DNA from 2 places in the Xylophilus sp. PBN-3R genome. Region 2 is predicted to be linked to the other one. Evidence: riboswitches for the same ligand, from Rfam matches in the RefSeq annotation. Region 2 holds a riboswitch; the other holds the start of a gene.
What was found. A riboswitch is a leader RNA that binds a small molecule or an ion and turns the genes downstream of it on or off. The one in region 2 is predicted to bind cobalamin.
Positions count from the first base shown of each region.

Region 1: it holds a riboswitch for cobalamin, as region 2 does, so the genes downstream of both, AC3ANW_RS09060 (hypothetical protein) here and AC3ANW_RS06795 (TonB-dependent receptor domain-containing protein) in region 2, are expected to answer to the same signal.

Region 1 is NZ_CM173225.1:1,905,602-1,920,316, forward strand. It holds gene AC3ANW_RS09035 (GntR family transcriptional regulator) at 1-401, opposite strand, end outside; gene AC3ANW_RS09040 (maleate cis-trans isomerase family protein) at 536-1,270, shown strand; gene AC3ANW_RS09045 (methyl-accepting chemotaxis protein) at 1,386-2,990, opposite strand; gene AC3ANW_RS09050 (NAD(P)H-quinone oxidoreductase) at 3,097-4,077, opposite strand; gene AC3ANW_RS09055 (polysaccharide deacetylase family protein) at 4,074-4,994, opposite strand; cobalamin riboswitch at 5,049-5,287, shown strand; gene AC3ANW_RS09060 (hypothetical protein) at 5,367-5,873, shown strand; gene AC3ANW_RS09065 (DUF2149 domain-containing protein) at 5,870-6,229, shown strand; gene cobN (cobaltochelatase subunit CobN) at 6,226-10,359, shown strand; gene AC3ANW_RS09075 (hypothetical protein) at 10,403-10,711, shown strand; gene AC3ANW_RS09080 (acetyltransferase domain-containing protein) at 10,759-11,547, shown strand; gene AC3ANW_RS09085 (peptidylprolyl isomerase) at 11,605-12,393, opposite strand; gene AC3ANW_RS09090 (BolA family protein) at 12,535-12,831, opposite strand; gene AC3ANW_RS09095 (septation protein A) at 12,836-13,390, opposite strand; gene msrB (peptide-methionine (R)-S-oxide reductase MsrB) at 13,487-13,924, opposite strand; gene AC3ANW_RS09105 (protein adenylyltransferase SelO) at 13,941-14,715, opposite strand, start outside.
Region 2 is NZ_CM173225.1:1,455,297-1,470,011, reverse strand. It holds gene AC3ANW_RS06805 (bifunctional adenosylcobinamide kinase/adenosylcobinamide-phosphate guanylyltransferase) at 1-267, opposite strand, end outside; gene AC3ANW_RS06800 (cobyrinic acid a,c-diamide synthase CobB) at 264-1,616, opposite strand; gene AC3ANW_RS06795 (TonB-dependent receptor domain-containing protein) at 1,601-3,436, opposite strand; cobalamin riboswitch at 3,533-3,780, opposite strand; gene AC3ANW_RS06790 (DUF904 domain-containing protein) at 3,860-4,096, shown strand; gene AC3ANW_RS06785 (cell division protein ZapA) at 4,093-4,407, shown strand; gene AC3ANW_RS06780 (acyltransferase family protein) at 4,675-5,802, opposite strand; gene AC3ANW_RS06775 (putative bifunctional diguanylate cyclase/phosphodiesterase) at 5,923-8,349, opposite strand; gene AC3ANW_RS06770 (HD-GYP domain-containing protein) at 8,346-9,641, opposite strand; gene lgt (prolipoprotein diacylglyceryl transferase) at 9,805-10,650, opposite strand; gene AC3ANW_RS06760 (LysR family transcriptional regulator) at 10,684-11,613, opposite strand; gene ilvD (dihydroxy-acid dehydratase) at 11,736-13,418, shown strand; gene AC3ANW_RS06750 (acyl-CoA dehydrogenase family protein) at 13,616-14,554, shown strand; gene AC3ANW_RS06745 (PIG-L deacetylase family protein) at 14,542-14,715, shown strand, end outside.

The DNA of each region.
Region 1 (14,715 bases), 450 kb from region 2:
TCGTGGTGCGCGGCATGTTCGCGTTTGGCCAGGGCGCGCAACTGGCCGACCGCGCCGTCGGCCCGGCCTGCGGCGATGCGGGCGATCAGCCGCGACACCATCGACGGCTCCAGGGTGCGGCGCACCGCCAGCACATCGCGCGCTTCTTCGACAGTCGGAGTGGCAACGAAGGCGCCGCGGTTGGGAATGAGTGTCACCAGCTGCTCGACCGCCAGCCGCTGCAGCACGCCCCGCACCTGGGTCCGGCTGACGGAGAACAGTTCTGCCACCTTTTCTTCCGGCAGCTTGGTGCCGGGCAGCAGGCGGTGTTCGACGATGGCGTTGTAGATGCGTTCGTGAATGTCCGCCTTGGAAAGCGGCGCGGCACGGACGGCGGAGCGGGTCTTGGGATCGGATGACATGGCGGTTGATTAGCAATTCCGGGGCCGGCAATACTCGGCTGGAGTCGCGGATTGGATACAAAAGGCCGGAGGATGGCATGGATCTCGCATCGAGCATTGCACTTTCACCTGCTGGCCGCCGTCCGGCCCATTCCATGAACCGCCACCTGCTCGGCATGCTCACGCCGTCTTCGAACACCCGCCTGGAGCCCGTCACTTCCGCGATGCTGGCCGACGTGCCCGACACCAGCGCCCATTTCGGGCGTTTCCGCGTGACGGAGATCGCCCTGTCGACATCGGCCCTGGCGCAGTTCGATCCATCCGGCATTCTTTCCGCCGCCGAGTTGCTGGCCGACGCCCGTTGCCAGGTCATCGGCTGGAGCGGCACCTCGTCTTCATGGCTGGGGTTCGATGCCGACGAACGGCTGTGCGCTGCCATCACCGAGCGGACGGGTGCCATGGCTTGTACCTCGGTGCTGGCGCTCAACGAGGCCTTGCGGATGACCGGTGCCACGCGGCTCGGGCTGGTGACGCCTTACCGTGCCGACGTGCAGGCCGCCATCGTCGCCAACTACGCGGCTGCGGGCATCAGCTGCACCGAGCGGCACCTGGGGCTGCAGGACAATTTTTCGTTCTCGGAAGTGACTGACCAGCAGATCCGCGACATGGTGGCCGATGTGATGGACCAGCCCGAGGCGAGCCGGCCGCAGGCGGTGACCATCCTCTGCACCAATGTGCGGGGGGCGCCGCTGGTGCCGGAGCTTGAGGCTTTGTACGGCGTGCCGGTGTATGACAGCATCGCCACGGTGGTATGGAAGGCGCTGCGGCTGGCGGGGGTGGATACCGGGTGTCTTGCGCCTTGGGGGTCGATTTTTTCTTTGGGTGAGTGATTTTTTTTTGGGTTATCTGCGCTTCGCTCTGTTTTTTTCTTCTGCTACCTCTACGGAGTCGTAAAAGAAGAAAACAGAGCGAAGCGAAACCATTCGCCGTATTAAAAAACCAGGCTCAATTCAAAGCCAGATAATCACCCGAGCCAGAGGAGAAAGCCGACCCACCCCCCGGCAACCGGAACGTCCCCACCAGGGCAGACAACTGCTGCGCCTGCGCCTTCAACCCCTCGGCAGCCGCCGAAGACTCCTCCACCAACGCAGCGTTCTGCTGAGTCATCTGATCCAGGTTGGTCACCGCCTCGCTGACCTGACCGAGCCCCGTGCTCTGCTCGCTGGTCGCCACCGTGATCTCGCTGATGATCGAGGTGACCCGCGCCACGGAGGCGACGATCTCGCCCATCGTCACTCCCGCGGCCTGTGCCAGCTGGGTTCCTTCGCCGACCTGCCGCACGCTGTCCGAGATCAAGCCGCCGATCTCCTTGGCAGCCGTGGCCGACCGCTGCGCCAGGGTCCGGACCTCGGCGGCGACGACCGCGAACCCGCGGCCCTGCTCGCCGGCCCGCGCAGCTTCGACAGCGGCGTTCAAGGCCAGGATGTTGGTCTGGAAAGCGATGCTGTCGATCACCCCGGTGATCTCCGAAATCCGGCGCGACGACACCGCGATGCCCTCCATCGTCGACACCACCTTGGCCACTGCAGCCTGGCCGCTCTGGGCCACGCCACCGGCCGATTCGGCCAAGCCGTTGGCCTGGCGCGATGCATCGGCGGTCTGGCGCACGGTGGCCAGCAACTCTTCCATGCTGGCCGCCACTTCCTCGAGGTTGGACGCGGTCTGCTCGGTGCGTGAAGCCAGGTCGTTGTTGCCGGCGGCGATTTCCGAACTGGCACCGGCCACGCTGGTGGCCGAATTGCGCAGGTCGCCCACCAGCGCTACCAGGCGCGATTGCATGCCGCCCAGGTCGGCCAGCAGTGCCTGCACTTCGTCGCGGCTGCCGGGTCGTGCCGGCGGCAGGCTGGAGGTGAGGTCGCCCTGGGCGATCTGGCCGGCCATGCCGGAAGCCAGCGACAGCGGCCCGACGATGGACCGGGTCAGCAGCCAGCCGCACAAAACGCTCAGCAGCAGGCCCAGCACCGAACCGGCGACCAGCAACATGACACCGGTGTCGGCGCTGTGGATGGCGTCGGCGCGGTCTTCGGCCACACGCTGGCGCTGGTATTCGGCCAGGTCCTCGACCGACTTGGCATAGGCGTCCGCAGCGGGGCGCAGGGTGCCTCCCACGGCGTCGGCCGGCAGTGTCTCGCCCGCCTTGCGGCGCTTGACCAGACCGTCGCGCGCGCTTCGGAAGGCATTGCCCTTTTCGTCGATGACGGCGAACAGGCGCTTGGAGCCCTCGTCCTCGGCCAGCACTTCGAGGCGCTTGCGGACGACTTCCGAGCGGGCCGACGTGGCCTTGCGGTCGGCGTCGATGCGGCTGACGTAGGCCGGGTTGTCGCCCAGTTCCAGCAGGGTTTCGGCCCGGCTGGCGCTGATCACCACGATGGCCTGAAGCTCGCGCGCCAGCAGGGCGCGTTCGGATGAATTGCCGCCCAGGTCGTCGGCCAGGCCGCGCAACTCGACCAGCCGCCAGACACCGACGGCCGAGGCCAGGGCCATGACCAGGCACACCAGTCCGAAAGCCAGCACCAGACGGGGCGCGAGCCGTGCACGAGAGAGAGACATCTAGTTCACCGCGATTCAATAAAGGAAATCTGCTTCTGGCACCGTCCGGAAAGGAACGGGGCCTACGTGGGGGTTATCGGCAATCGACCGCCGATCTTGAAGCGGCTCAGGGTTCGAGCACGATCTTGCCGACGTTCAGCCCGGCTTCCATGCGGCGGTGTGCGTCCGCGGCCTGGGCCAGCGGGTAGCGGCTGTCCAGCACGGGCTTCAGGCGACCATCGGCGAAATGGCCGATCCAGGCGTCGGCAAATCGGCGAGTCATGGCCTGCTTGGTTTCGGCAGTGCGGGATTTCATCACGGTCCCCATGATCTGCAGATGACGGAACAACACCCGGTCCATCGGCAGGCTGCCGGCCGCCGTGCCGCCCATCAGGCCGACCTGCACCAGCCGGCCGCCTTCGGCCAGCGCACGGACGTTGCGCTCCAGGTAAGGCGCGCCGATGAAGTCGATCACCACGTCCACGCCCCGTTCGCCGGCCTCGGCCTTCACCACTTCGGCGAAATCCTGGGTCTTGTGGTCGATCAGGATGTCCGCCCCCAGCGCGCGGACTTCGGCATGTTTGCCGGCGCTGGCGGTGACGAAGACCTGTGCGCCGACGGCGTGCGCCAGTTGCACCGCCGCAGAACCGACACCGCCGGCCGCGGCGTGGATCAGCACCTTCTCGCCGGCCTGCAGGCGGCCCAGGTGCAGCAGGGCTTCATGGGCGGTGACGAAGACTTCCGGGATGGCGCCGGCCATCACGATGTCCATGCCTGCGGGCACGGCCATCGCCATGCGGTGGTCGATGCGTGCCAGTTCGGCATACGAGCCGCCGCCGACGATGCCCATGACACGGTCGCCGATGGCGAAACCGGTGACCTCGGCGCCCATGGCGACCACCTCGCCGGCGATCTCCAGGCCCATCAGGGTGGAATCGCCGAAGTCGGCGCGGCCGTAGGCACCGCGGCGCTGGTTCAGGTCGGCGCGGTTGACGCCGGCCGCGCGGTTGCGAACCAGGAGGTCGTGCGGGCGCACCACCGGGTCGGGTGCGTCTTCGAGTTTCAGGACATCGGCTTCACCGAAATTTTCAAGTGTGATGGCTTTCATGTGGCGATGTTCGCATGGGCGCAGATGGCGCCGGGCGTCGTCAGCCAGATGTCCCCGCGGTCGCGCGCTGCCGCAAAACGCTGCAGCACGGCACGCAGGTGGCGCAGGCGATAGGGCTGGCCGACGATGTACGGATGCAGAGCCAGGCCCATCACAAGCGGCTGTTTTTCGGCCTGCTGCAGCATCTCGTCGAAGTTGTCGACCACCATGCGGCAGAAGGCTTCGGAGTCCATCTGACGGCCGATGATCATCGGGATGTCGTTCAGCTCCTGCGGGTAGGGCACCGACCAGAAGTTGTTGGCGCCGCGGGTGCGGATGCGGTGGGGCTGGTCGTCGTGGCACCAGTTGAGGCTGTAGCGGTAGCCGGTTTCGGCCAGCAGGTCGGGGGTCAGCGGGCTTTCCGATATCCAGGGCGACAGCCATCCGGCCGGGGCAACGCCGCTTTCTTTCAGGATGCGTTCGCGGCAGTCGTGCAGCAGGCGGCGTTCATCGGCCTGGCCCAGGCGGCCCTGGCGTTCGGCGTTGGTGTGGCCGTGGCCGATGAGTTCGTCGCCACGTGCGACGCAGGCCGCCACCAGTTCCGGGCAGTGGTCGTACAGCGCGGTGTTCACGATGGCGCCGGTCGGCAGGTCAAGGCTGTCGAAGAGTTCGAGGCAGCGCCAGGCGCCGACCCGGTTGCCGTATTCGCGCCAGGCGTAGTTCAGCACGTCGGGTTCGGGTGATATCGGGCCGATGTTGGCGCCAAGTCCCTCACCGAAGGCGAAGTGCTCGAGGTTGAAACCCAGGTAAACCGCGAGGCCGGCGCCGTTGGGCCAGCGGTAGCCGGTGCGCCGGTGGATGGGCTGGTAGTCGAAGCGGTCGTGGTGCGGCAGCGCGCCGACATAGCTGGCCTGTGGCTGGTTTTGTCCCTGGGGCAAGGCGGTCTCCGTATCGGTTGGGTGTGATGGAGCGCGAGCAATGGGCGTGCCATGCATAGAATCCCGCATGTTGGTGCTCGCGGGCCAGATCTGGCGCGCAGTTCAACGGGAAGCAGGCCGGGCGATCTTTATGACCTCCTGGACCTGCGCTGCCCCCGCAACGGTCGGCAGGAGGAACCGTCTTTTTGACGGACGGTTCGGCGCCCCTCTTCAGCCACTGGACGAACGTCCGGGAAGGCGACGGGTGTTTGCTTCTGCCCAGCCCGGATACCGGCCAACCTGTCGCCCGGCTTCGGCCCGGCTTTTTTGTCCAGACCCGGCGGGGATGCCGGCGAGGACTCGCCCACGCATGGGCATTCAGAGAAAAATTTCATGCTCGAAGAAGGTTTTGCACAGGTTGCGCAGTCGCTGCTCGTGCCGGTTCTGGTGCTGGTCGGACTGGCCGCGTTGTATTCGGTCTGGCTCGCCGGTGCCACGTTGGTCGAGGCTCTGCAGCGCTGGCGCCAGCCGCATTACCGCGCGCTGGTGGTCACGCCCGACACCTCGATGGACGACCTGGAGATGGCGATCCTGCGGCGGATCGAACCGGTGCGCCTGCTGAGCCGGCTGGCCCCGATGCTGGGCCTGATCGCGACGATGGTGCCGCTGGGCCCTGCGCTGCAGAGCGTGGCGGGCGGACAGGGGCAGCAGGCCCTTGCGGTGTTCAGCGGTGCGTTTGCCGGCGTGGTGCTGGCGCTGGCCGCGGCATCGATCGGGCTGGTGGTCTATTCGGTGCGTCGGCGCTGGTTGCTGGCCGAACTGATGGTGGTGCGCAGGCAGCGTGAAAAGGCGGCCGTGATGCTGGCAGGAGCGGCAGCAACCACCGGAGCCGTGGCATGAGCCGCGGCAGCCTGCAGATACTGCATGAGGAAGACGACGACCCGATGCTGTCGGCCGTCAACCTCGTCGACGTATTCCTGGTGCTGGTGGTGGCGCTGCTGACCGCGGTGGCCGCACAGAAGCAGAGCCAGATACCCGAAGGCGCGACGGTGGTCCGCAACGCCGGCAAACCCGACATGGAAATCGTCGTGCGCGAGAAAGGCAAGGACGTTCACTTCAAGGGCGCGGGCAGCGCCAGCGCGGGGCAGGGCACCCGGGCCGGCGTGGCCTACACACTCGAAGACGGCACCATGGTCTATGTGCCGGAAGCCGAGGCCGCCAAGGCCGGTGCCGCGCCTGCCCAGTTCGCCAAATGACGGGCGCGCCCTTTATCCGCCGGCTGCTGCTGGCGGCCTGGCTGTGCCTGTCCGCGGCCGGCGCGCAGGCGGCCGGCAAACTGCTCTGGCTGACCGCCGACGTGACCACCGCCAGCCGCACCGAACTGGTCGAACGGCTGGGTGCGCAGGCCGGGTTCGCGGTGGAGCATCTGGAATATCCGATCACCGGCCCGGCCCGCCTGGCCGAGGGCAAGGCCGCCACCTTGCGCGCCGCCTGCGGCAGTGCTGCCTTGGTATGGATCGATGCGCGCCATCCGTCCATCGAGGCGCGTCTGCGGGGCTTGCTGCAACAGGCTCCCGGCTGTGAATTGCCCGCGCCGCGCACCGTCTGGATCACCCAGGAAGGCCCCGCCGTTTCCGGCGATGCGGCCCTTCGCCTGGCCGGCTACCTGCGGGCAGGCGGCGAACGCAACCTGGCGCCCGCCATGGCCCTGGCACGCGCCGTGGCCGACGGCGAACCAGCGCCGAACCTGCCGCCGCCGGTGCCCTGGCCGACCCAGGGCCTTTACCTGCCCGACATGACGCAGACCTTCGGCGATGCCCGCGCGCTAGCCGACTGGCAATCGAATCAGCCGGACGTCCGGGCGCTGCCGGCCGTCGCCGTGCTGGTGCACCGTTATCACTTCGTCGACGGCAGCACCGAATGGCTGGACGACTGGCTGCGGTCCTTCCGCAAGCAGGGTCTGCTGGCCTATGCGGTGTTCTCGCAATCGACCAGCGCGGCCGAACTTCAAGAGCTGCTGCAAATGGGCGACGGCCGTGCCCATGCGCGGGTGTTGGTGCTGCACCAGTTGCTGCCGCGCGGCGCGGAACTGCAGCCCCTGCTGGAACGCTGGGGCACGCCGTTGCTGGCGACCCAGCCGTTCCGCAACGGCGACGAAGCCGCCTGGGCCGCCGACGCCACCGGCCTGAGCAGCGGCGACGTGCCCTTCTACCTGGCTCAGCCCGAAGGGGCCGGCGCCATCGACCCGGTGCTGATGGCGGCCCGGGGCGCCGGCGGCAAGGGCACCGCGCTGATCGATCGCCAGGCCGATGCGGTGGTCGCCAAGGCGCGCCGCCTGATCGCGCTGCAGATCCGGCCGGAGTCCGCCAAACAGCTGGTGGCGATGGTCTACAACTATCCGGCGGGCGGCACCAATTTCGGAGCCTCGTTCCTGAATGTGCCGCGCAGCCTGGAGCGGGTTTCCGCCGGCCTGGCAGAGGCCGGCTACGACACGCGCGGTGTGCCCGAGGCCGACTGGATCTCGGGCCTGCAGCCGCTGCTGAAGGCTTATTACCCCGGCACCGACCTGAAGTCGCTGCTGCAACTCGACCAGGCCGCCGCGCTGCCGCTTGCTGACTACCGGCGCTGGTTCGCCACCCTGCCCGCGGCTGTGCGGCAACGTGTCGTCGGCCAATGGGGCGAAGCGGAAAAAAGCCCCTATGTCGTCGATTGGCAGGGGCAGAAGGTGTTTGTCATCCCACGCATGAAGGTCGGCAAACTTTCGGTATTGCCGCAGCCGCCGCGCGAAGAGACTCTGAGGTCCGGCCAGAATCCCTTCATGCACCGCAGCAAGACCCCGCTGTCGCACCATTACCTGGCGGTCTATCTGTGGACGGGGCAGTCCGACGCACTCATCCACTTCGGCACCCACGGCACCCAGGAATGGGCGCCTGGCAAGGCGCGCGGCCTGGACGTGGACGACGACGCGCTGTTGCCGCTGACGGCCGCAGCCGGCAACGTGCCGGTGGTCTATCCCTATATCGTCGACAACCTGGGCGAGGCGCTGACCGCCAAACGCCGGGGCCGCGCGCTGCTGGTCAGCCACAAGACGCCGGTGTTCTCGCCGGCCGGCTTCAACGGGCGCATGGCGCACATGCACGAGCTGATGCACGAATGGGAAACCGTCGACGCCGGACCCACCCGGGCAGCGCTGGAAAAAGAACTCATCAAGCAGTTCACCGAACACCAGCTGCACCGGGACCTGGGCTGGACACCGGAACGCATCGCAGGACATTTCGAGGGTTTCCTGGAAATCCTGCATCCCTACCTTGACCAGCTGGCGCAAAGCTCGCAACCCAAGGGCCTGGCAGTCTTCGGTGTGGTGCCGGACGCCACGCTGCGCCGCCAGACCGTCATGCAGGCGCTGCGCAAGCCGCTGATCGAGGCGCTGGGCGAGGACATCGACGAGGCCTTCCTGATCGATTACGCCGCCATGCCCGCTGCCCGCCCGGCGCGCTGGCTCGACCTGGCCCTGCGCGACCCGCAGGCCGCCAGCGTGCTCGACCTGCGCAAGGAACCCCGCAGGGACCTGCCGGGTACCGCCTTCGTGCCCAACCATGCAGCCCTCAAGCCGATCGACACGCCGGCCCTGCTGGCGTTGGCCGAGCGGGCGCAGCAACTCGACAAGCTGCTGGCGACCGAAGGAGAACTGCCGGGCCTGCTGGCGGCGCTGGACGGGCGCTTCGTCTCCGCGGCCTACGGCGGCGACCCCATCCGCAACCCCGACAGCCTGCCGACCGGCCGCAACCTGACCGGCCTGGACCCGGCCCGCCTGCCCACGCAACAAGCTTACGCGGTGGCTCAAAGCCTTTTCGACGAATGGCTGAAGGGCTGGCAGCGCGACCACAGCGGTCGAATGCCCGAGCGGCTGGCCCTGTCGCTGTGGGCCGGCGAAACCCTGCGACAGCAGGGCGTGCTGGAGGCGCAAGCGATGGTGGCTCTGGGAGTGCGTCCGGTCTGGGACGCCTCGGGCCGGCCGCAAGCGGTGGTGCTGGTTCCATCTTCCGATCTGAAACGCGCACGGGTCGATGTGCTGTTGAGCGTCACCGGCTCCTACCGCGACCAGTTTCCGGCCTTGATGGGACTGTTGGACAGGGCGGTGGCGCTGGCCGGGGCGGCTCCGGCCGATGGCGGTGGCGCGAACGCCATCGCCCGCAACACCCGCCAGGTCGAGACCGAACTGCTGCAGCGCGGTGTACCGAAAGAGCAGGCCGCCTTGCTGGCCCGCGCCCGCGCCTTCGGCAACACCGCCGGCGACTACGGCACCGGCATCGCCGAAGCGGTGCAGGACGACGGCCTGCAGCGTGACGACACACGGCTGGGCGACATGTTCCTGCAGCGCATGAGCCAGCCTTACATCGACGGCCGGCCGGTGGAAGGACTGGCCGATGGCGCGGCCGCCCAGGCGCTGGGTTCGCACCTGCGGCATACCGACGCCGCGGTGATGTCGCGCAGTTCGAACCTCTACGGCATGGTGAGTTCGGACGACCCGTTCCAGTACCTCGGTGGCCTGTCGGCGGCAGCCCGCAGCGCCGGCCGCAAGGAAGGGCTGGACCTGTACGTCAGCGAGGTGCAGGACAGCGGCGAGGTGCGCACCGAATCGGCACAACGCACCATCGCGCTCGAGATGCAGTCGCGTTACCTGCACCCAGGCTGGATCGAGGCGCAGAAACAGGAAGGTTATTCGGGCACCCTGCAGGTGCTGAAGGCGGTGCAGTTCGCCTGGGGCTGGCAGGCGGTTGCCAAGGACACCATCAGGTCCGACCACTGGCAGAGCTTCTATGAAGTGCTGGTCCAGGACAAACACAGGATGGGCATTCCGGCGTGGATGCTCAGCCATCCTCAAGCCTTTGCGCAGACGCTGGAACGGTTGGTGCAGGCGCAGAAACAGGGTTACTGGGCAGCGGATGCCGACGCACAGGCGCAGGTCGCAAGGCTGTACCGCGAACTGACCCGTGATACGCCGCTGGCCAACGAACTGGCGTCGGTGCGGCATTGGGTCGATGCGAACGACCCATTTGCTGCCCAGTCGCCGCAGATGGCGGCGGGCATGGCACGGGCGCAGGCCGACGCGGCGTTCCTGCCGCCGCCGCCGGTCGCCGAGCCAACGCCTCAGCCCGCGACGCCCGCGACGGCTGCAGCACGGCCACCGCAGGCATTGCGCCTGGAGCGCCAGCCGGACGCGTCGCCGCCGACGCCGGTCGCGCTGCAGCGGCTGCTGCAGATGTTCGCCTGGAGCCTGATCCTGCTGACCGGCATCGCCGGTGGTGTGCGACAACTTCGAACCGGTCGTAACAACTCAAATTTTGTCAAGAGGGAAGATGTTTCCATGTTTCCCGGTGCCTAATGTTTCCGGGAAATCGCCCATCCACAAACTCGGAAAAAAGACCATGAAGAAGACCGCAATCCTGATAGCCGCTGTCACCCTGTTCGCATCGCAGGCCTTCGCCCAGACACCGCCCGGCCCGACCGACGGCAGCAACAAGTCGCCCGCGCTTCCGATGGGGAGCGCAGCCAAACCGGTCGGCGAAGGCAGCGGCAGCATGGCTCCGATGAAGGCGGACCGGCCGAGCAAGGAGTCCCGTGCGGCCACCAAGGCTGCCAACAAGGAAGCCCGCATGGCTAAACGTGCCCAGATGAAGGACGCCAACAAGGGGGGCGAAATCCCTTCGCCGTCGGTCAACCCGAAGAGCTACTGAGCCGTCGAGACCCGGTAAGGGACACGAGGGGAAACTAAACTGCAGGCATGTCCGCCGACCGCCTGTCACCGAGTTCCTTCCGCCTTTCCGGCATCCGAAACCGCGCAGCGCGCCTCGACGCCCTGCGCGGTTTTGCCGTTGTGTGGATGAGCGTCTTCCACTTCTGTTTCGACCTCACCTTTTTCGGATTCAGCCGCCAGCAGATGCTGAGCGACCCGCTGTGGACCAGCCAGCGCATCGTCATCGTCAGCCTGTTCCTGTTCTGCGCCGGCATCGGCCAGGCGCTGGCGCTGCAGGCAGGGCAGGGCTGGCCACGTTTCTGGAGGCGCTGGGCGCAGGTGGCGGCCTGCGCACTGTTGGTGACCGTCGGTTCCTACTTCATATTTCCCGAAAGTTTCATCGGCTTCGGTGTGCTGCACGGGCTGGCCGTCATGCTGATCGTCGCCCGGCTGACGGCCGGATCGGGCGTCTGGCTGTGGCCTCTCGGCGCGGTCGCCTTGGTTCTGCCGACACTGGCCGGAACGCTGTTGCCCGGCAGTGGTCTGGAAGCCGCCTTCAACGGCGTTCCGCTGCGGGTGCTGGGGCTGGTGACGGTCAAGCCGGTCACCGAGGACTATGTGCCCATCTTCCCGTGGCTCGGGGTATTGTGGTGGGGGGTAGCGGCTGGCGGCTGGCTGTGCCGACACCGCGCCGGCTGGCTTGATGGCAGGCTTCCAGGCGGCTGGCTCGGCACTGCGCTGGCCTGGCTGGGCCGGCACAGCCTGCCCTGGTACATGCTGCATCAGCCGGTGCTGATGGGTCTGGTCGCCGCGGCGGCGTGGGTGACACGGCGATGAACAGAAACGCGGCCGAGGCCGCGTTTCTGTGGGTGGATGAAAAAACGCCGGGGCGTGTTATTCGACCTTGGCCTTGGCGCGCAGGTCTTCCTGGTACTTGGCCAGCTTCTGCTGTTGCAACTGCTGCACGATCTGCGGCTTGACCTGGTCGAAAGGCGGCAGCTTGGAATCGCGGGTGTCGTCCAGGCGGATGACGTGGTAGCCGAACTGGCTCTTCACCGGGGTTTCGGTGGTCTGACCCTTTTTCAGGGCGACCAGTGCGGCGCTGAATTCAGGCACGTAGCTGTTCGGATTGGCCCAGTCGAGTTCGCCGCCGTTGGCGCCCGAGCCGGTGTCCTTGGACTGCTTCTTGGCGATGTCGTCGAACTTGGCGCCCTTTTTCAGGCGGGCGATGATGTCCTTCGCGTCGGCTTCCTTGTCGACCAGGATGTGGTGGGCCTTGTATTCCTTGGCACCGTTGGCAGCGGCGAACTTGTCGTATTCGGCCTTGGCTTCGGTGTCGCTGATGGGGTTGGCGTCTTGCCACTTGGCGAAAAGGTCGCGGATCAGGATGGTCTGGCGGGCCAGTTCCATCTGGTTCTTGTAGTCGGGCGTGCCTTCCAGGCCTTGCTTCTGGGCCTCCTGCAGGAAGATTTCACGGGCGATGACTTCGTCCTTGATCTGGCCTTCGATTTCCGGGGTGATAGGGCGGCCCGACTTGGCGATCTGGGCGGTGAGCACTTCTGCACGGGCCTTCGGCACCGGCTTGCCGTTCACGACGGCGATGTTCTGCGCCAGTGCGGGCAGCGAGAAGGCTGCGACAAGAGCAGCTGCGACCGCGATGCGGGTCGTGCGTTGATTCAGCATAGAGGTCCTCGGAGATCCGTTTGTTGGTGTAGTAGCAGGAATGAGCTTAAGGGCGCAGAACCTGGGACAGGTATCTGAACTTGTCGGCTGCCGCCGCAGCTGATTGCAGTCGTTGCGGCGCCGCAAAGCGGGCGGATGATGTCAGACAGAAATCGTCCTGGAAGGTTCCGGAAGGACTTCGATCGCCAGCGCATGCAGGCCGGCGTCCAGAAATGGCCGCAAGGAATCATACACAAGCCGATGTTGGGCCACGCGCGGTTTACCGGCCATTTGCGCAGCGGCTATCCGCACGCGGAAATGGGTGCCGAAACCGCTGCCGTTGGCGCCGACGTGGCCCGCATGCGCGGCACTTTCGTCGATCACTTCGAGCTGGCTGGGTGCGAGCGTTTTCTGCAGTTGCCGGCTGATGGCGTCGGCTGTTATGTCTTGTGGCTGCATGCTTTTAACGAGGGTCGTTGGCTGCGCGGTCTTCCGGCAGCATGTGGCGGCCCAGATAGAGGCCTTGCGCGACGACGAAAACCACCATCAGGCCCATGCCGCCGAACAGCTTGAAGTTGACCCAGGTGTCGGTGTCGAAGTGATAGGCGACCCACAAATTGAGCCCGCCCATCACCGCGAAGAAAGCGGCCCAGCTCCAGTTGGCGACCTTCCAGGCGTGGTCGGGCAGCTGCAGCTGCGAGCCCATCACCGACTTGAGCAGGTTCTTGCGGAAGAACAGCTGGCCGATGGCCAGCGCGCCGCCCATAACCCAATAGAGCACGGTGGGTTTCCATTTGATGAACTCTTCGTTGTGGGCGATGAGTGTGGCGCCGCCGAAGAACACGATCACCACCAGGCTGACCCATTGCATCGGTTCGATCTTGCCTCGCTTGAAATAGAACCAGCCGATCTGCAGCACCGTCGCGACGATGGCCACGCCGGTCGCGACATAGATGCCTGCGACCTTGAAAGCGACGAAGAACAGCAGGATGGGGAAAAAGTCTAGGAGCAGCTTCATGCCGGTATGGGTCTGTGAGGTCTGTGCGCTCTGTGAGGGGACAGGCCTGTTTCGGAAGGCGCCATTGTGCCCGCGCGCCTTCCGGTATCGAGCGGCTTATTCGCCGCCGGTCGGACTGAAATCCAGCGAGGCGGAGTTCATGCAGTAACGCAGGCCCTGCGGTCCGGGACCGTCAGGGAACACGTGGCCCAGGTGTGCGTTGCAGTTGGCGCATACCGTTTCGGTGCGCAGCATGCCGTGGCTGCGATCGACGATTTCCTTGATGGCGCCCGGAATAGCCTGCGAGAAGCTGGGCCAGCCGCAGCCGGCGTCGAATTTGGTGTTGGAATCGAACAGCTTGGCACCGCAGCAAATGCAGTGGTAGCTGCCGTCGGCCCATACGGCGTTGTATTTGCCGGTGAACGGGCGTTCGGTGGATGCGTGGCGGGTGACCTCGAAAGCCACCGGTTCGGCGCCTTTCTCGGCTAGCCTGGCCTTCCATTCGGCGTCGGTCTTCGGAAGATCGTTCGGTGCGGTCGCGGTGGTGTCGTTCATGGTGTTTTCCTGTTGTTCAAGAAGAGCAGCTGATTTCGATACTCGACGCCCAGTCGGGCGGAAAGCCGGCGAATTCATCGAAACCCGGATGTTCCTCACATGGGGCCGACAGCAGCGTCGTCAAGGTTGAGACGCCGCTGTAGTCCTTCTGCCTGGCCTGGCGGATGGCGAGTTCACCCAGGTGGTTGCGCAGCACGAACTTGGGATTGACGGCCAGCATGGCCGTGCCCGCTGCGGCCCGGTCGGCCCCCTGCAGGCGTGCTTCGTAGCGGCTCATCCACGCATCGAAGCCTTCTCGGTCGAGGAAGAGATCGCGCAAGGGTTCCAGCGCGCCCTGCGCCACGAAGTTCGAGAGCCTGCGCCAGAAGATCGTCCAGTCGACCTGGTGCTGCGCCATCAGCCGCAGCAGCCCGTCGAGCAGGTCGGCGTCGGTTCCCTGGCTGTCCGGCAGGCCCAGCTTGGCGCGCATGCGGCCGAGATAGGCCTGCGGAAACCGGGCCTTGTAAGGCTCGAGTGCCGCCATGGCGAGATCGGTGTCTTCGATCAGCGGCATCAGCGCCTGGCCCAGGCAGAACAGGTTCCAGTAGGCGACCTGCGGCTGCTGGTCGTAGGCGTATCGGCCCTGGGTGTCGCTGTGGTTGCAGATGTGGTGCGGGTCGAAGCCGTCGAGGAACTGGAACGGGCCGTAGTCGATGGTCAGGCCCAGGATGCTCATGTTGTCGGTGTTCATCACACCGTGGCAAAAGCCCACCGACTGCCAGAGCGCGACCATGTCGGCGGTGCGGGTCGTG
Region 2 (14,715 bases):
CCCGGTGACAGCCCCGGCCAGCGCCAGCGGCGCCTCTAACGTGCCGGCGCGCGGCAGGCGTTCGGCACGGTCGGCGCGGTGGCGTTCGATGCGCGACTGCATCTCGCTGTCGCCCGGCTGCGCGGTGACGATGAACAGCGCGTGATGCGCGGCGTCGGCGGCCAGCCAGGCAGCCGCCAGATGCTCGGCACGACGCGACTTGCCGCTGCGTTGCCCACCCAGCACCAGCTCGCTGCGCGCCACGGTCGGTGCGGTCGCGGTGCTCATGTGCCGCCGCCCAGCAACGATGCGATGGCGGCCGGCGACGAGGCGAACCATGCGTGGAAATAGCTTGCCCGAATACCTTCGTGCGCATACACCGCCTCGCCCGCATCGGGCTGGGGCTCGGTGTCGGGCCGCGCGGTGCGGGCGACCACCGGCAACGGCGATGCGGCGGTCGAATAGTGAAAGGTATGGCCGCGCAACGTGCCGGCCGGCAATTGCAGCTGCTGCGGGCCGAGGGCTGCCAGGCGGCGCTGCATGCGGGTGCTGCCGGGCAGCAGCCCCCAGCCGGGATGGCTGTTGCCGTCCATGTCGCAGATTTCGTCCATCAGCGCCATCATTCCGCCGCATTCGGCCCAAACCGGCTTGCCGGCGTCGATGTGCGCCGCCAGGCCGTCGCGGCTGGCGGTGGCGGCGGCCAGTTGCTGCGGATACAGCTCCGGATAGCCGCCGGGCAACCAGACGGCATCGCAGTCGGGTAAGGCATCGCCTGCCAGCGGTGAGAAGAATTCGACCCGCGCGCCGAGGGCATGCAGCACGTCCAGGTTGGCGCGGTAGACGAAGGCGAACGACGCATCGCGCGCCACGGCGACACAACGGCCGGCCAGCAGCGGCGGGATGTCGGCCAGGCTTTCCGGCGCAGGGAAGCCGGTGGCCCAGCGCTCCAGCGGAATGCCGGCCAGAGGAGTCGCCGCCAGGGCGTCGGCAGCGGCGTCGATGCGGGCCAGCGCCTGCTCCTTCGGCAGGTCGGCGACCAGGCCCAGATGACGCTCGGGCAAGGCCCATTCGGCGCCCTTGGGCAGCGATCCCAGCCAGTCGGCGTCTTCGCGCAGACCTTCTCGCAGCATGTGGCCGTGGCGCAGGCTGGCGACCCGATTGGCCAACACACCGGCCCACGGAAGGTCGGCGCGATAGTGGCGCAGGCCGAAAGCCAGCGCGCCGAAGGTGCCGGCCATGGCGCCGGCGTCGATGACAGCCAGCACAGGCACACCGAAACGCTGCGACAGGTCGGCCGCGCTGGGGGTTCCGTCGAACAGGCCCATGGCGCCTTCGATCACCAGCAGGTCGCACTCGGCCGCGGCGGCATGCAGCTGGGCAGCGCAGCCGCCCTCGCCCACCATCCAGAGGTCCAGTGCATGCACCGGCGCGCCGGTGGCGACCTCCAGCCAGAACGGGTCGAGGAAGTCGGGCCCGACCTTGAAGGCCCGCACCTTGCGGCCGGCCCGCACGTGCAGCCGCGCGAACGCGGCCGCCACGGTGGTCTTGCCCTGGCCGGACGCCGGAGCGGCGACCAGCAGAGCCGCACAACGGGCGGGTTCTGCGGAGGTGATCGCGGTATTTACAGCGGTGCCCATTTCACGCCGACGTAGACCACCCGGCCCGCGGTCGCATAGGTGTTGGCGAACTGGTAGGACTTGTCGGCGAGGTTGTCGACACGCGCGATGAGCGTGTAGTCGCGGGCGATACGGGTGCTGGCATACAGGTTGAACAGCGTGTAGCCGCCCAGGCGTGTGGTGTTGGCCGCATTGTCCCAGCGATGGGCCGACGCCTGCATTTCGGCGCCCAGGTTGAAGTCGGCGACGCGGGTATCGACACCCAGAACGCCGTGCTGCCTGGCGCGGCGGGCCAGCTGTTTGCCGGTGATTTCGTCCTTCGGGTCCTGCAGGTCGAGCGAGCCGCGCAGTGCGAATGCGCCGAGACGCTGCGCGCCGGCAAAGGTCACGCCTTCGTACTGGGCCTGGGCGGTATTGCGGTAGCAACCGAAGCTGGAAGCGCAACCGCCGGCCGCGCCGAAGCTGATCAGGTTCTCGACCTTGTTGCGGTACACGGTCACGCTGGCGTTGCTGCTGCCCTGCGTCCAGTGCAGCGCGGCTTCCACGTTGCGCGAAGTTTCGGGCGACAGGCTGCCCAGGCCGTATTCGGAAAAGCGCTGATACAGAGTGGGCGCGCGGAAGGCGGTGCCCAACGAAGCGGTGGCACGCCAGTTGGCGTTGATGGTGTAGCCGTAGGCGGCACTGCCAGTGTTCTTGCCGCCGAACTCGCTGTCCTCGTCGTGGCGCACGTGCAGTTGCAGTGCGTGGGCATCGTGTTTGATCGCATAACCCAGCGACAACGCGTTCTGCGCACGGTCGCGGTCGATCGGGGTGTTTTGCAGCTTGTCCTCGCGACGCTCCAGCGCGGCGGTCACCCGGTGTTCGCCGAAACGGAATTCGTTCTGGAACAGGTAATTGTGCAGTTCGGTGCGGGTCAGGTAGACCGACGGCGTGGTTTCGTAACGGCTGGTCGAGGCGGTGGCCTGGAGAGTGGTCTTCCAGAAATCGGTCCACTGGCCGGTGTGGGTCAGGCCGCCGGTGCGCAGCGAATTGCGGCTGAGGTCGTTGGCGCGCAGCGATGCGTCGTATTGCGCATTCATGTCGCTGGCCAGCAGCGTGGCGTCGATGCGCTGGCGGGCATCGATGCGCAGGCCCAGGCGTGCGTTGGCCGAGGTGCTGCGATAACCGTCCTTGTCGGGGTTCTGGGTGGCGATGGGGCGCACGTTGAAACCGTCGCTGATCTCGCGGGCGATGCCTACCGAGTAGTCGAACACGTTGTCCACGCCAGTCGCGCCGCTGACGCCGGCTTCGAGTTTGCGAGTGCCCTGATTGCCCACGCCCACGCCGACATAGGGGTGGAAACCGGCTTCGCCCTTGCGGGTGAACAGCTGGATCACGCCGCCGATGGCGTCCGATCCATACACGGCAGCCGCCGGTCCGCGCAGCACTTCGATCCGGTCGATCTGCGACAGGGGAATCTGCTCCCAGCTCGCGCCGCCGGTGGACTGCGAATCGATGCGCACGCCGTCGATGTACACGGCGGTGAAGCGCGATTCGGCACCACGCAGGAACACGCTGGTGGCGTTGCCGGGGCCGCCGGTGCGGGTCATTTCGACGCCGGGCAGGCGGGCCAGGACATCGGCCACGCCGGTGGCGCCGCTGCGTTCGATGGTCTCTCGGTCGACGATGGAGACATCCGCCAGCAGGTCGGAAATCGGCTGTTCGGTACGGTTGGCGGTGACCACGGTGGTGGTCAGCGATGCCGGCGCGGCCTGGGCGAAGGCAAACGAGGACACGACCAGCGGCGACAGGCAGACGACGGCGCGCGCGGCCAGTGCCAGGGCGGAGAAACGAGTATTCATGTGGAGCGATAACGGGTATGTCGGTCCGTGCCGGCTTCCCCGCCGGCTTGGACCTGAACGGCCCGGCATGTTCGTCATCCAGCGATGGGCGAACACACGAGGGCCACGTCGTTGGCCGGTATCCGGGCTGGGCGGAACCCGTTTTCCCCGCCTTCCCAGGCGCCGAAAAGCGCCCAGTGGCTGTATGAGGAAAACACGAGGCTGCTCTGGATGCAGGCTCTTCCGCCGACCGTTGCGGGGGCAGCGCAGGTCGGGCATGCCCGTCGGCGGACGGCCCTCCTGCTTCCCGTTGAACTGCGTCACCCAGAACGGGCCACGCGAGCACCAACACCGGCGATTGTAAGCGGGTGTTGTGGGCCGGTTGCCGATGAATGCTGGCAATGCAGGCCAGGCGCAGTTGCAAAACCCTACAATCGCCGGCACATGGCTCCAACACCCGTCCCCTTCGAGCAGGTTGCCGAACGCGTCGAGCGCCTGTTGCTGCGCCATGCCGAACTGCGCCGCACCAACGCCCTGCTCGCCGACCAGGTCGCAAACCTCACCCGCGAACGCGATGCCTTGAAGGTGCGGCTGCACGCTGCCCGGGTACGTGTCGATGCCGTCCTGGAACGCCTGCCCCTGGCGCTCGAGGAAGACGGCGAAACCGAAGGTGCGACATGAACCAGATCGAAGTACAGATTCTCGGCCAGGGTTATCTACTGGGTTGTCCCGAGGGCGGCGAAACCCGCCTGCGCGATGCCGCTGAACGGGTGAACGCCGCCATGACGCGCATCCGCGATGCCGGCAAGATCCGCGCACGCGACCGCATCGCGGTGCTGGCCGCGCTCAACCTGGCGTTCGACGCCGCGGAGCGCCCGCCCGTCCCGCTGGCGGTCACCGTACCCGGCGATGACGACAACGAAGCTGCCCGCTGGCAGCACCTGCTGCACCGCCTGGACGACGCTCTCGCCGAAGACGGTCGCCTGCTGTAACAGTCACAGCAAGCCGCTTCAGGGTTTACCGCAAGACGCATGTCGGGCATACAATGGATGCGTGTCTGCGGCGCATGCCGGGCTTTATATTCCTTGTACCAATGCTCCACGAGCACGGGCTAGGTAAATTTCCATGCAGGCGTGATCGTCTCGCGTCAGATGAACCCAATGCATGGCTGCCCTGGCCCACCTGAACCCCGGTTCAGGATGCCGGCTCGGTAGCTAACCGCAGACACCTCGATTTCCCCCTGAAAAAGCCGCTGGAGTTCAGCGGCTTTTCTGTTTCCAGAAGGCAATCCTGCCTTCCACCCAGCCGACAATTTCTTTTTTGCGCGACAGCACCGGTTTTTCAATGACCCACCAGGAAAATCCGGCATAGACCAGGCCGGCCGCCAGGGTGAACACGGCATTCAGATACCAATAGCGATAATGCGGAAAAAGCTGCGTATAGGCCTGCTGTATGGGAAAGGCAAAAAGATAAAGCCCATACGAATAATCGCCGCGCAACAAAAAACCTTTTTTGGGCGGATGCATCATGCCAAGATACACCACCAGATATGCCGCAAAGACGGCGGACAGATAGGCGGTCTGATATTGCAGGTTCGCACATATCAGGCCGATTGTCGCCAGCAGGGCCCACCGTATATCGAGTTTTATCCGGTCACCGAAAAGGCTGAGGCAAATCCCGCCAACGAAGGCCGCGATCAGCGATCGCGGCAAGGGCGCGGATTTTGCCCACCTCATCTCAAAATGGGTGGCAGCATAAGCAGTACCGAAAACAGCCAGGGCAAGCAGCACGGCGACCACCCAGCCGCGCCGCCGCAGGATCCCGCTGAGCCACAGGACGACCAGCAGCAGGTAACACTCCAGTTCGACCGGCACCGTCCACAGCGACAGATTCACCATTTTCGGAAACGGATTGTCCAGGAAGACACCTGGCAGATAAAAATGCACATAGCCGAAAATGTTCAGGAAGTATTTCCAGAACTCCGGTCGGAAGAAATAATCCGACCACGGTAATGCTGTCATCAAGGGGCCGATCACCAGTGCGGAAAGCAATACCTCCACCGTCAAGGCAGGCAACAGGCGAATGGCGCGCAAGGTCACGAAGGCGGTCAACGTCGGTTTTTTCTTGAGGCTGCCGGCCACCAGGAAACCGCTCAAGGCAAAGAACATCAGCAGGATCGGCGCCAACACCACCCGGTGCCAGCCGCCCCATATATCGGCTGTCGCCAAGTCTGTAACGGATGTCAATACCGCATGGTGCCAGATCACGGCGACCGCCAATACCAGCCGGAGATAATCGAACCCATGGGTAAAACCGCCCACCGCCCGGTAACGCTGCGTGATCGTCTGCGACCGCAGCCCTGCCCGAATCCAATGCTCTTGTGCCATGGCCCACGTATCTTGTTTCGATACGTGTCAATGTAGGCACGCAGCCCCCAGTCCAGCCGACGTCGCACCGGCCCCTACGGCCTAAGAAATCAAGTACCCGCAGACGCGGACCTGCCGGTTTCAGGCAACCGAACGGAAATCGGGATCCGAATCCAGAAGCACATCGATCGCCGAGGCAGGCACGCCCGGTGAACACAGGAAACCCTGGAAATTCACGCAGCCCAGCGCCAGCAGGCATTGCCGTTGTGCTTCGGTTTCGACACCCTCTGCCACCGTATCGAAACGCAGGGCGCGGGCCATCGCCAGCATGGCGGTGACGATGGCGTGATCGCTGGCGTCGCCTGGAAGGCCGCGCACGAAGGACTGATCGATCTTCACCCGGTGTATCGGGAATTTTTTCAGGTAAGCCAGGCTGGAATATCCGGTGCCGAAATCGTCGATGGCCAGCCGCACGCCCACCCGTACCAGCTCGTGCAGGCGCTGAAGGGCTTCGTCGGCGTCCTGCACCAGGATGGACTCGGTGAGTTCGAGCTCGATGAGTTCCGGCGAAACGCCGGCAATACGAATCGCCGATTCCACCCGGTCGACGAAGTCGGCCTGGCGGAACTGCAGCGGCGAGACATTGACCGAAACCGCCACCGGCCGGCCGCGGCGTTGCCAGTCAGCCGCCTGGCGCACTGCCTCTTCGAGCACCCAGGCACCGATCTGCACGATGAACCCGGATTCTTCGGCCAGCGGAATGAAAGCCGAAGGCGGCACGTTGCCGCGCTCTTCGTCGTGCCATCGGATCAGAGCCTCCACACCCACCATCTGGCCGGTGCGCACGCTCAGCTGTGGCTGGTAATGCAACACGAAATGCCGGCGCGACAGGGCTTCGCGCATGGCGTGTTCGAGCGACATGCGGGCCCGCAGGTCGACGTTCATCTCGGGTTCGTAGAAACGGTAATTGCCGCGCCCGCGCTCCTTCACCCGGAACATCGCCGTGTCGGCATGGCGCACCAGGTCGTCCAGCGAATTGCCGTCCTGCGGATACAGCGAAATGCCGATGCTGGCGCCGACCGAGAAACGCATGTCTTCCAGCAAAAACGGCAACGCCAGCGAATGCAGCATGCGCTGGGCGACCATCTCGGCGGACGGAGCGTCGGCATCGTGCAGATGCACCACGAACTCGTCTCCGCCCATGCGGCACAGCGTGTCCGACGGTCGCAGGCAGGCCTTCACCCGTTCGGCCACCTTCACCAGCACCCGGTCGCCGAACTGGTGGCCCATCGAATCGTTGATGTTCTTGAACCGGTCCAGGTCGAGGAAAAGCACGGCGAACGGTGTCTTCTCGCGTTTTCCCGGCGCCAGCTGTCGGTCCACCCGGCGGGCCAGCAGCAGCCGGTTCGGCAGGCCGGTCAGGGCATCGCTGAAGGCCAGTTCCTCGATACGCCGCTGCGCTTCGCGCTGGCCGGACAGGTCGCGGAAGAAACCGATGGTCTGGCTGATGTTGCCGTGGACGTCGCGCAGCACCACCCACGAAAGCCGCACCGGGCAGATGCTGCCGTCGCCGCGGCGATGCCAGACCTCGCCTTCCCACATGCCGCTGTTTTCCCAGGCGCTGCGGATGTCGGTGAAGAGCCGGCCCGCGTCCTGGTCCTCGAACAGGTCGTTGGCGATGCTGCCGTTCAGTCGGTCCGGCGTCTGGCGGGCGAGCCGGCAGCAGGCCGGATTGGCGGTGACGATGCGGTGCTGCGGGTCGGCAACGAAGACCGCGTCCGGGCAGCATTCGAACACCCGCGCGGCCAGCCGCAGGCCCTGTTCCGCCGAAATGCGTTCGGTGATGTCCTGGTACGAAAAAACCCGGCCGATGACCCGGCCCCGGCTGAACTGCGGCAACGACTGCCGCTGCACCACGCGGCCGCTGCGCAGCAGCATCACATCGCTGGCGTTCTGGTCGATGTGCGCGAAGACCTCGGTCAGCCGGCTGCGGTAGCCGTCGGAATCGATCAGTTGTTCGCCCACCAGCGCGTGCACCGCGGCGTCGTCGCGGCGCACCAGGATTTCCTTCGGAATCTCCCAGATCTGCGCAAAACGACGGTTGAAGGCGCGGATGGTTCCGTCCAGCCCGCAGACCAGCATGCCGTCGGCGGTCGACTCGAGCGTGGCACGCGATTCGGCCAGCAGGCGTTCCAGTTCGTCCTCGTTGCGCTGCTGCCGGCTGCAGTCCACCACGCCGACCAGCCAGTCGCCGGGACCGCTGCCGTCGAGCGCCTGCATCCGGCTGATGCGGCGCTCGACATGCAGCACGCTGCCGTCGGGCCGCAGCAGCCGGGTGCGCGACTGCAACTGGGCCGAGGGGTCGTCGGCGGCGAACATCCAGAAAGCCGCATCCTCGGGATCGGTGAACAGATCGGTGATCGGCAGGCCCGCCATGGACTCGGCCGAACGTGCCATCAACTGCTGTGCAGCGGCATTGGACACGCGAACATTCAGCTCCGCTCCTTCGACGATCCAGACGGCTTCGAGTAGTCCGTCGATCCACGCTGCCGAAGCAGCGAAATTCACAGTGGCGCCCCGACCGCGCTCGGTTCCACCGCTCGTTCGAAGAAGTAGCAGATGCGACTCCGTGGAGAAAGATATTCGAGCGAGGCGCGCGGCAGTTGCGCCGGCTTCAGGCTGCGACGAATGCCCAGTTCGGGCGCTGTTTCGAGATCGAGCACGCCGGCTTCGGCACGCGGCACCGCCGGGTCGTGCACCATCACCCGCGGTCGCAAGGGCCGGCTTGAGTTGACCGACACCACCATCGCATAACGGTCATTGCCCAGTTGCACGACCGAACCCGGCGGATACACACCCATCATGCGGATGAAGGCACCGAGCACCGTCGCGTCGAAGCGCGGTTTCATCTGCGCGAAGATGACCGACAGGGCCTCGTGCGGTGTCAGGGCCAATGCGGTGCGCGGCGGGTTGCAGAAGTTGTCGTAGCGGTTGACCAGCGCGAGGATCTTGCCGCAGGTATGGATCTGCGGACCCTGCAGCTTCGACGGGAAACCGCTGCCGTCCAGCATCTCGTGGTGCTGGGAAATGGCGGCGATGGCCTCTGGCGACAGGCCCATGCGTTTGGCCAGCGCCACGCCGCGGGCCACATGGTCCTGGTAGATCCGGTATTCGGAGGTCGAGAAACTCTCGTCGACCATGCGGTAGCGCAGTGGCAGTTCGAGCTTGCCGACATCGTGCAGCAGGGCCGCGATGCCGAGCGAATCGAGCGCCTCGCGCGGCAGGTTGAGCGCCCGGCCCAGCAGCAGGCACAGCACCATCACGTTGACCGGATGCTGGGCGCTACGTTCACCCACGCTTTCTGACAGCAGGCTGATGATGGATTCGCCGTCGACCATCAGGTCGTCGACGCAGCCTTTGACCATGTCGGCCGCTTCGTCGCGGGCCAGGATCGGGTTCTGCAGCACGTTGTCGGTCACCTTGCGCAGGCGACGTGCCGACTCCGTGAAACGCCGCTCGCAATACACCAGGCTGCGGGCGTGCTGTTCGTTGTCGCGGATCCGGCGGGCCGCGGGGTCCAGCACCTCCACCGCGGGCGTTTCGGTTTCCTGCGCCTCGACGCCTTCGGAGCCATCTTCAGCATCGCTGCCGGGAGCCGTTTCAAGCTCGATATCGCTCTTGGCGGGAAACCAGCGGATGTTCTGCAGCCCCAGCGCCAGGATGGTCTGCATCTGTTCGTCGGTCGTAACCTTGAAGCTGCTCAAGGGGAACGGATGATCCATCCAGCCCAGGTCGAGTTGGATGAACATGCCCTTGCGCAGCATTCGAACGTCGATGACTTTGGATGGAGCCTCTTCCATGACCTGCTTTTGGCTTTGTGCCGGTGGAGGCATGTTACACAAAACCCATCACGAAACAGTCAGTCACAGGCGAAGAAGCAACGGACATCGCAACTTCCGTGCGAATTCTCTGAAATTGGATGAAGTGGAAACGTTTTCATGCGTGTCGCACAACGGGTTTTTACTAAGCCGTGCGAGCAGGCAGCGGCTGCCGACGGCGCGCCCACACCATAAAAGCCACACCGCCCGCCACCATTGGCAGGCACAACCATTGCCCCATGCTCATGCCCAGCGGCAGCAGGCCCAGGAAGCTGTCGGGTTCACGGAAAAACTCGGCCGTGAAACGCAGGATGCCGTAACCCAGCAGGAACGCGCCCGACACTTCACCCAGCCGGCGCGGCTTGCGTGCATAAAGCCATAACACCACGAACAGCAGAAGGCCTTCGAGCAGAAACTGATACACCTGCGACGGATGGCGCGGAGCCATCGAGCCGCTCTGCGGAAAAACCATGCCCCACGGCAGCGAGGGGTCGCAGAAGCGGCCCCACAGTTCGCCGTTGATGAAATTGCCGACACGCCCAGCCGCGAGCCCGGTGGGCACGCAGGGTGCGACGAAATCGGCCACTTCCACCCAAGAGCGATGGCGCGAACGTGCAAACCAGACCATCGCGGCGATGACACCCAACAATCCGCCGTGGAAACTCATGCCGCCCTGCCAGACGTAGAAGATGTCCAGCGGGTGTGTCAGATAGAACCCGGGCTTGTAGAAAAGGCAGTAACCGAGCCGTCCGCCCAGCACCACGCCCAATACGCCCAGAAACAGCACGTCTTCGACGTCTTTGCGGGTCCAGGCGGTTCTCCCTGGTGACATGAAGTCGAACGATGACGATGCGTAGGGTTCGTGCCGCAAACGGCGGTTCCCCAAAAATAGAAAAAGCCCGAAGGCGGCAAGGTAGGTCAGGCCATACCAGTGGATGGCTAGCGGGCCGATGCTCAGCGCTACCGGGTCGATCGTGGGGTACATCAGCATGGGGCGGTATTGTGCCCGGCGGCCGATGGCGATTCAGCGCACCGGTACCCGCTGACGTACGAAATCGACGAACGCCGACAAGGCCGGATTGGCGCCGTCGGCCGGCCACACCAGGCTGGTCTCGCAACGTGGCAATGCCTTTCCACCGGTCTTGCGCGGCACCCGGTAGACCACACCCTCGCGCCGGAAGCGGGTGACGCTTTCGGGCACCCAGGCCACGCCGATGCCGGCGGACACCAGGTTGACGATGGTCTGCATCTGGATGGCTTCCTGCACCACTGGCGGCAACCGTCCGGCTTCGTGATAGAGGGCGAAAACCGCGTCGTGCACAGACGGCAGGATGCGCCGCGGAAACACCACCAGCGGCTGCTGCAGCACCGCATCCCAGTGCGGATGCTCTTCGTTGGCCAGGGCGTGGTCGGCCGGCAAGGCCAGCACCAGAGGCTCGGTGGCGACGCTCAGATGGGCCAGCGCAGGCGGCGCCAGGCCCGGCGCATGCAGCATGAGGCCGGCGTCCAGCTCGCCTTGGGCCAGCGCCAGCAGCTGCACATCGCCGGTGGCTTCCAGCAGTTCCAGCGCCACCTGGGGACGCAGTTCCCTGAACCGCCGAACCCACTGCGGCAGCAATTCGAATCCCACGGTCGAGACGAAACCCAGCCGAAGCCGGCCGATGTGCCCGCCCGCGGCTGCCCTGGCACGTTCGGGCAGCGCCTGCGCTCGCGCCAGCAATTCACGCACTTCCGGCAACAAGGCCTCGCCCGCCGGCGCCAGCGACACCTTCCGGCTGGTGCGGTGGAACAGAGGCACGCCCAGCGCGCGTTCCAGCAGCCCGATGGCCTGCGTCAGCGGCGGCTGGGTCATGTGCAGACGCAGGGCTGCCCGGCCGAAGTGAAGCTCTTCGGCCACAGCGACGAACTGCCGCCACGAACGCAGCTCGATGGCCGTCGAAACAAGGGTTTTCATACGCGCAGCATATCAATCGACATCATGAAATGGATTGGAATATATCAATCGACTAGCGCATACTGCCCGGCAGTTTTCCGGCCCCACCGCCACCCATCAGCAGAAATCGAAGAGGCTCCACGATGACCGAAAAGACGCTGCGCAGCGACAACATCACACAGGGCAAGTCGCGCGCTCCCAATCGCTCCATGTTCTATGCCATGGGCTACCAGGAAAGCGATTTCAAGAAGCCGATGGTCGGCGTGGCAAACGGCCACAGCACCATCACTCCGTGCAACTCGGGCCTGCAGAAGCTGGCCGATGCGGCCATCGCCGGCATCGAGGAAGCCGGTGGCAATGCGCAGGTCTTCGGCACGCCCACCATCTCGGACGGGATGGCCATGGGCACCGAAGGCATGAAATACAGCCTGGTCAGCCGTGAAGTCATCAGCGACTGCATCGAAACCTGCGTGGGCGGACAGTGGATGGACGGCGTGCTGGTCGTCGGCGGCTGCGACAAGAACATGCCCGGCGGCCTGATGGGCATGCTGCGCGCCAACGTGCCGGCCATCTATGTGTACGGAGGCACCATCCTGCCGGGCCGCTACAAGGGTCAGGACCTCAACATCGTCAGCGTGTTCGAGGCCGTCGGCCAGAACGCCGCCGGCAACCTGAGCGACGAAGACCTGCGCGAGATCGAGATGCGCGCCATCCCCGGCACCGGTTCGTGCGGCGGCATGTACACCGCCAACACCATGTCGTCGTCGTTCGAGGCGCTGGGCATCTCGCTGCCCTATTCGTCGACCATGGCCAACCCGCACGACGAAAAGGCCAACTCCGCAAAAGAGTCGGCCCGGGTGCTGATCGAGGCGATCAAGAAGGACATCAAGCCGCGCGACATCGTCACCAAGAAAGCCATCGAGAACGCGGTGGCGGTGATCATGGCCACTGGCGGCTCGACCAACGCGGTGCTGCATTTCCTGGCCATCGCCCACACGGCGGGCGTCGAATGGACCATCGACGACTTCGAGCGCATGCGCAAGAAGGTGCCGGTCATCTGCGACCTGAAGCCTTCGGGCAAGTATCTTGCGGTCGATCTGCACAAGGCCGGCGGCATTCCCCAGGTGATGAAGATCCTGCTGAAGGCCGGCCTGCTGCACGGCGACTGCATCACCATCACCGGCCAGACCATCGCCGAAGTGCTGGCGGACGTGCCGGACGTACCGCGTGCCGACCAGGACGTCATCCGCAACATCGACAACCCGATGTACGAGCAGGGCCACCTGGCCATCCTGAAGGGCAACCTCAGCCCCGAAGGCGCGGTCGCCAAGATCACCGGCCTGAAGAACCCGGTCATCACCGGCCCGGCGCGGGTTTTCGATGACGAGCAGTCGGCGCTGGCGGCCATCCTGGCCGGCAAGATCGTCGCCGGCGACGTGATGGTGCTGCGTTACCTGGGACCCAAGGGCGGCCCCGGCATGCCCGAGATGCTGGCTCCCACCGGCGCATTGATCGGCGCCGGCCTGGGTGAAAGCGTCGGCCTGATCACCGACGGCCGGTTCTCCGGTGGCACCTGGGGCATGGTGGTCGGCCACGTCGCCCCCGAGGCGGCTGCGGGCGGCAATATCGCCTTCGTGAACGAAGGCGACTCGATCACCATCGACGCGACGACACTGAAGCTGGAGCTCAACGTGCCGGAAGCCGAACTGGCCAAACGCCGTGAAGGATGGACCCCGCCCGCCCCACGCTACAACCGCGGAGTGCAAGCCAAGTTCGCCTTCAACGCGGCCAGCGCCAGCAAGGGCGCGGTGCTGGACGACTACTGACCCGGTCCGGCCGCGCGCTGCATCGAGGCCCATCCCTGGATGGGCTTTTTTCATGGGCCCCGCATTCCTACAGCCGGCACCGCCGCGCGCCGACGGTCCGGACGTGCCGGCGCATGCACCATTTCCGGATGCTGCAAAAATCCACAAGTGCTCCAAACGAAATTCACGACTGGCTTCGCCAGCACGACTGCCTCATCGTGACATTGGCGGAGCTGGTCGCCGCAGGGCTGGACCGGTTGCCACTGCCGGGGAGCGGCAGGACGCTGGAGCGCTGGCAGGCACTGGCCGCAGTCGCCGCACACGACCTGAGTCTGGTGAAGCTTTTCGAAGGACACACCGATGCACTGGCGATCCTGGCCGAATTGCAGGGCGCCGCGCAACCGCCGAAAAGCCTGTGGGGAACCTGGTGCGCCGAGCCGCCCGATGCGCGGCTGGAATTTACGCCGCGGCCCGACGGTTCGTTCCGCCTCCAGGGAACCAAGGCATGGTGTTCCGGCGCCGCGACTGTCACCCATGCGGTGGTCAGCGGCTGGGACGAAGCCGGCAAACCCTGCCTGGCGGCCATAGACATGAAGCAGCCCGGCATATCCGTGACCGATACGGGTTGGCGGGCGGTCGGCATGGCGGGCAGCGCCAGCGTCGACGTGCGGTTCGACGATGCAGTGGGCCTGCCCCTCGGCCGCCCCGGCGACTACACCGCGCGGCCGGGCTTCTGGCACGGCGGCATCGGTGTGGCGGCCTGCTGGTTCGGTGGCGCAACCGCGCTGGCCGACATGACACGGAGCCTGTCGATCGAAACCGGAGACCCTCACCGCCTGGCCCACCTCGGCGAGATCGACATCGCGATGGCAGGTGCGGCCGCCCTGCTGAGGGAAGCGGCTGCAGCGATCGATGCCGACGCGGCGAGTGCCGTTCCGGCGCTGGCGCTTCGTAGCCGTCTGGCGGTCGAGGCGGCAGCCGAAAAAGTGCTGCGCCATGCCACCCGCGCGGTAGGCGCCGGGCCGCTGTGCCGTGACGCCCGCTTCGCCCGGGTGGCAGCCGACCTGCCGGTGTATCTGCGGCAAAGCCATGCGGAACGCGATCTGGCGGCACTGGGCAAACAAGACCTGGCAGGGGAACCCCCATGGCGGCTGTGAACACGTTTACCGAATCCCGCCACATCGGCGAGGGCGACGGAACACCGGAGTCCGAATGGTTGAGCTGGCCCGCCATCGACGCCCTGCCCCGCATATCGCTGGACGACCTGCTGCCGCCTGGCTCGCGGGCCGTGGTCGTAGCCCCGCATCCGGATGACGAA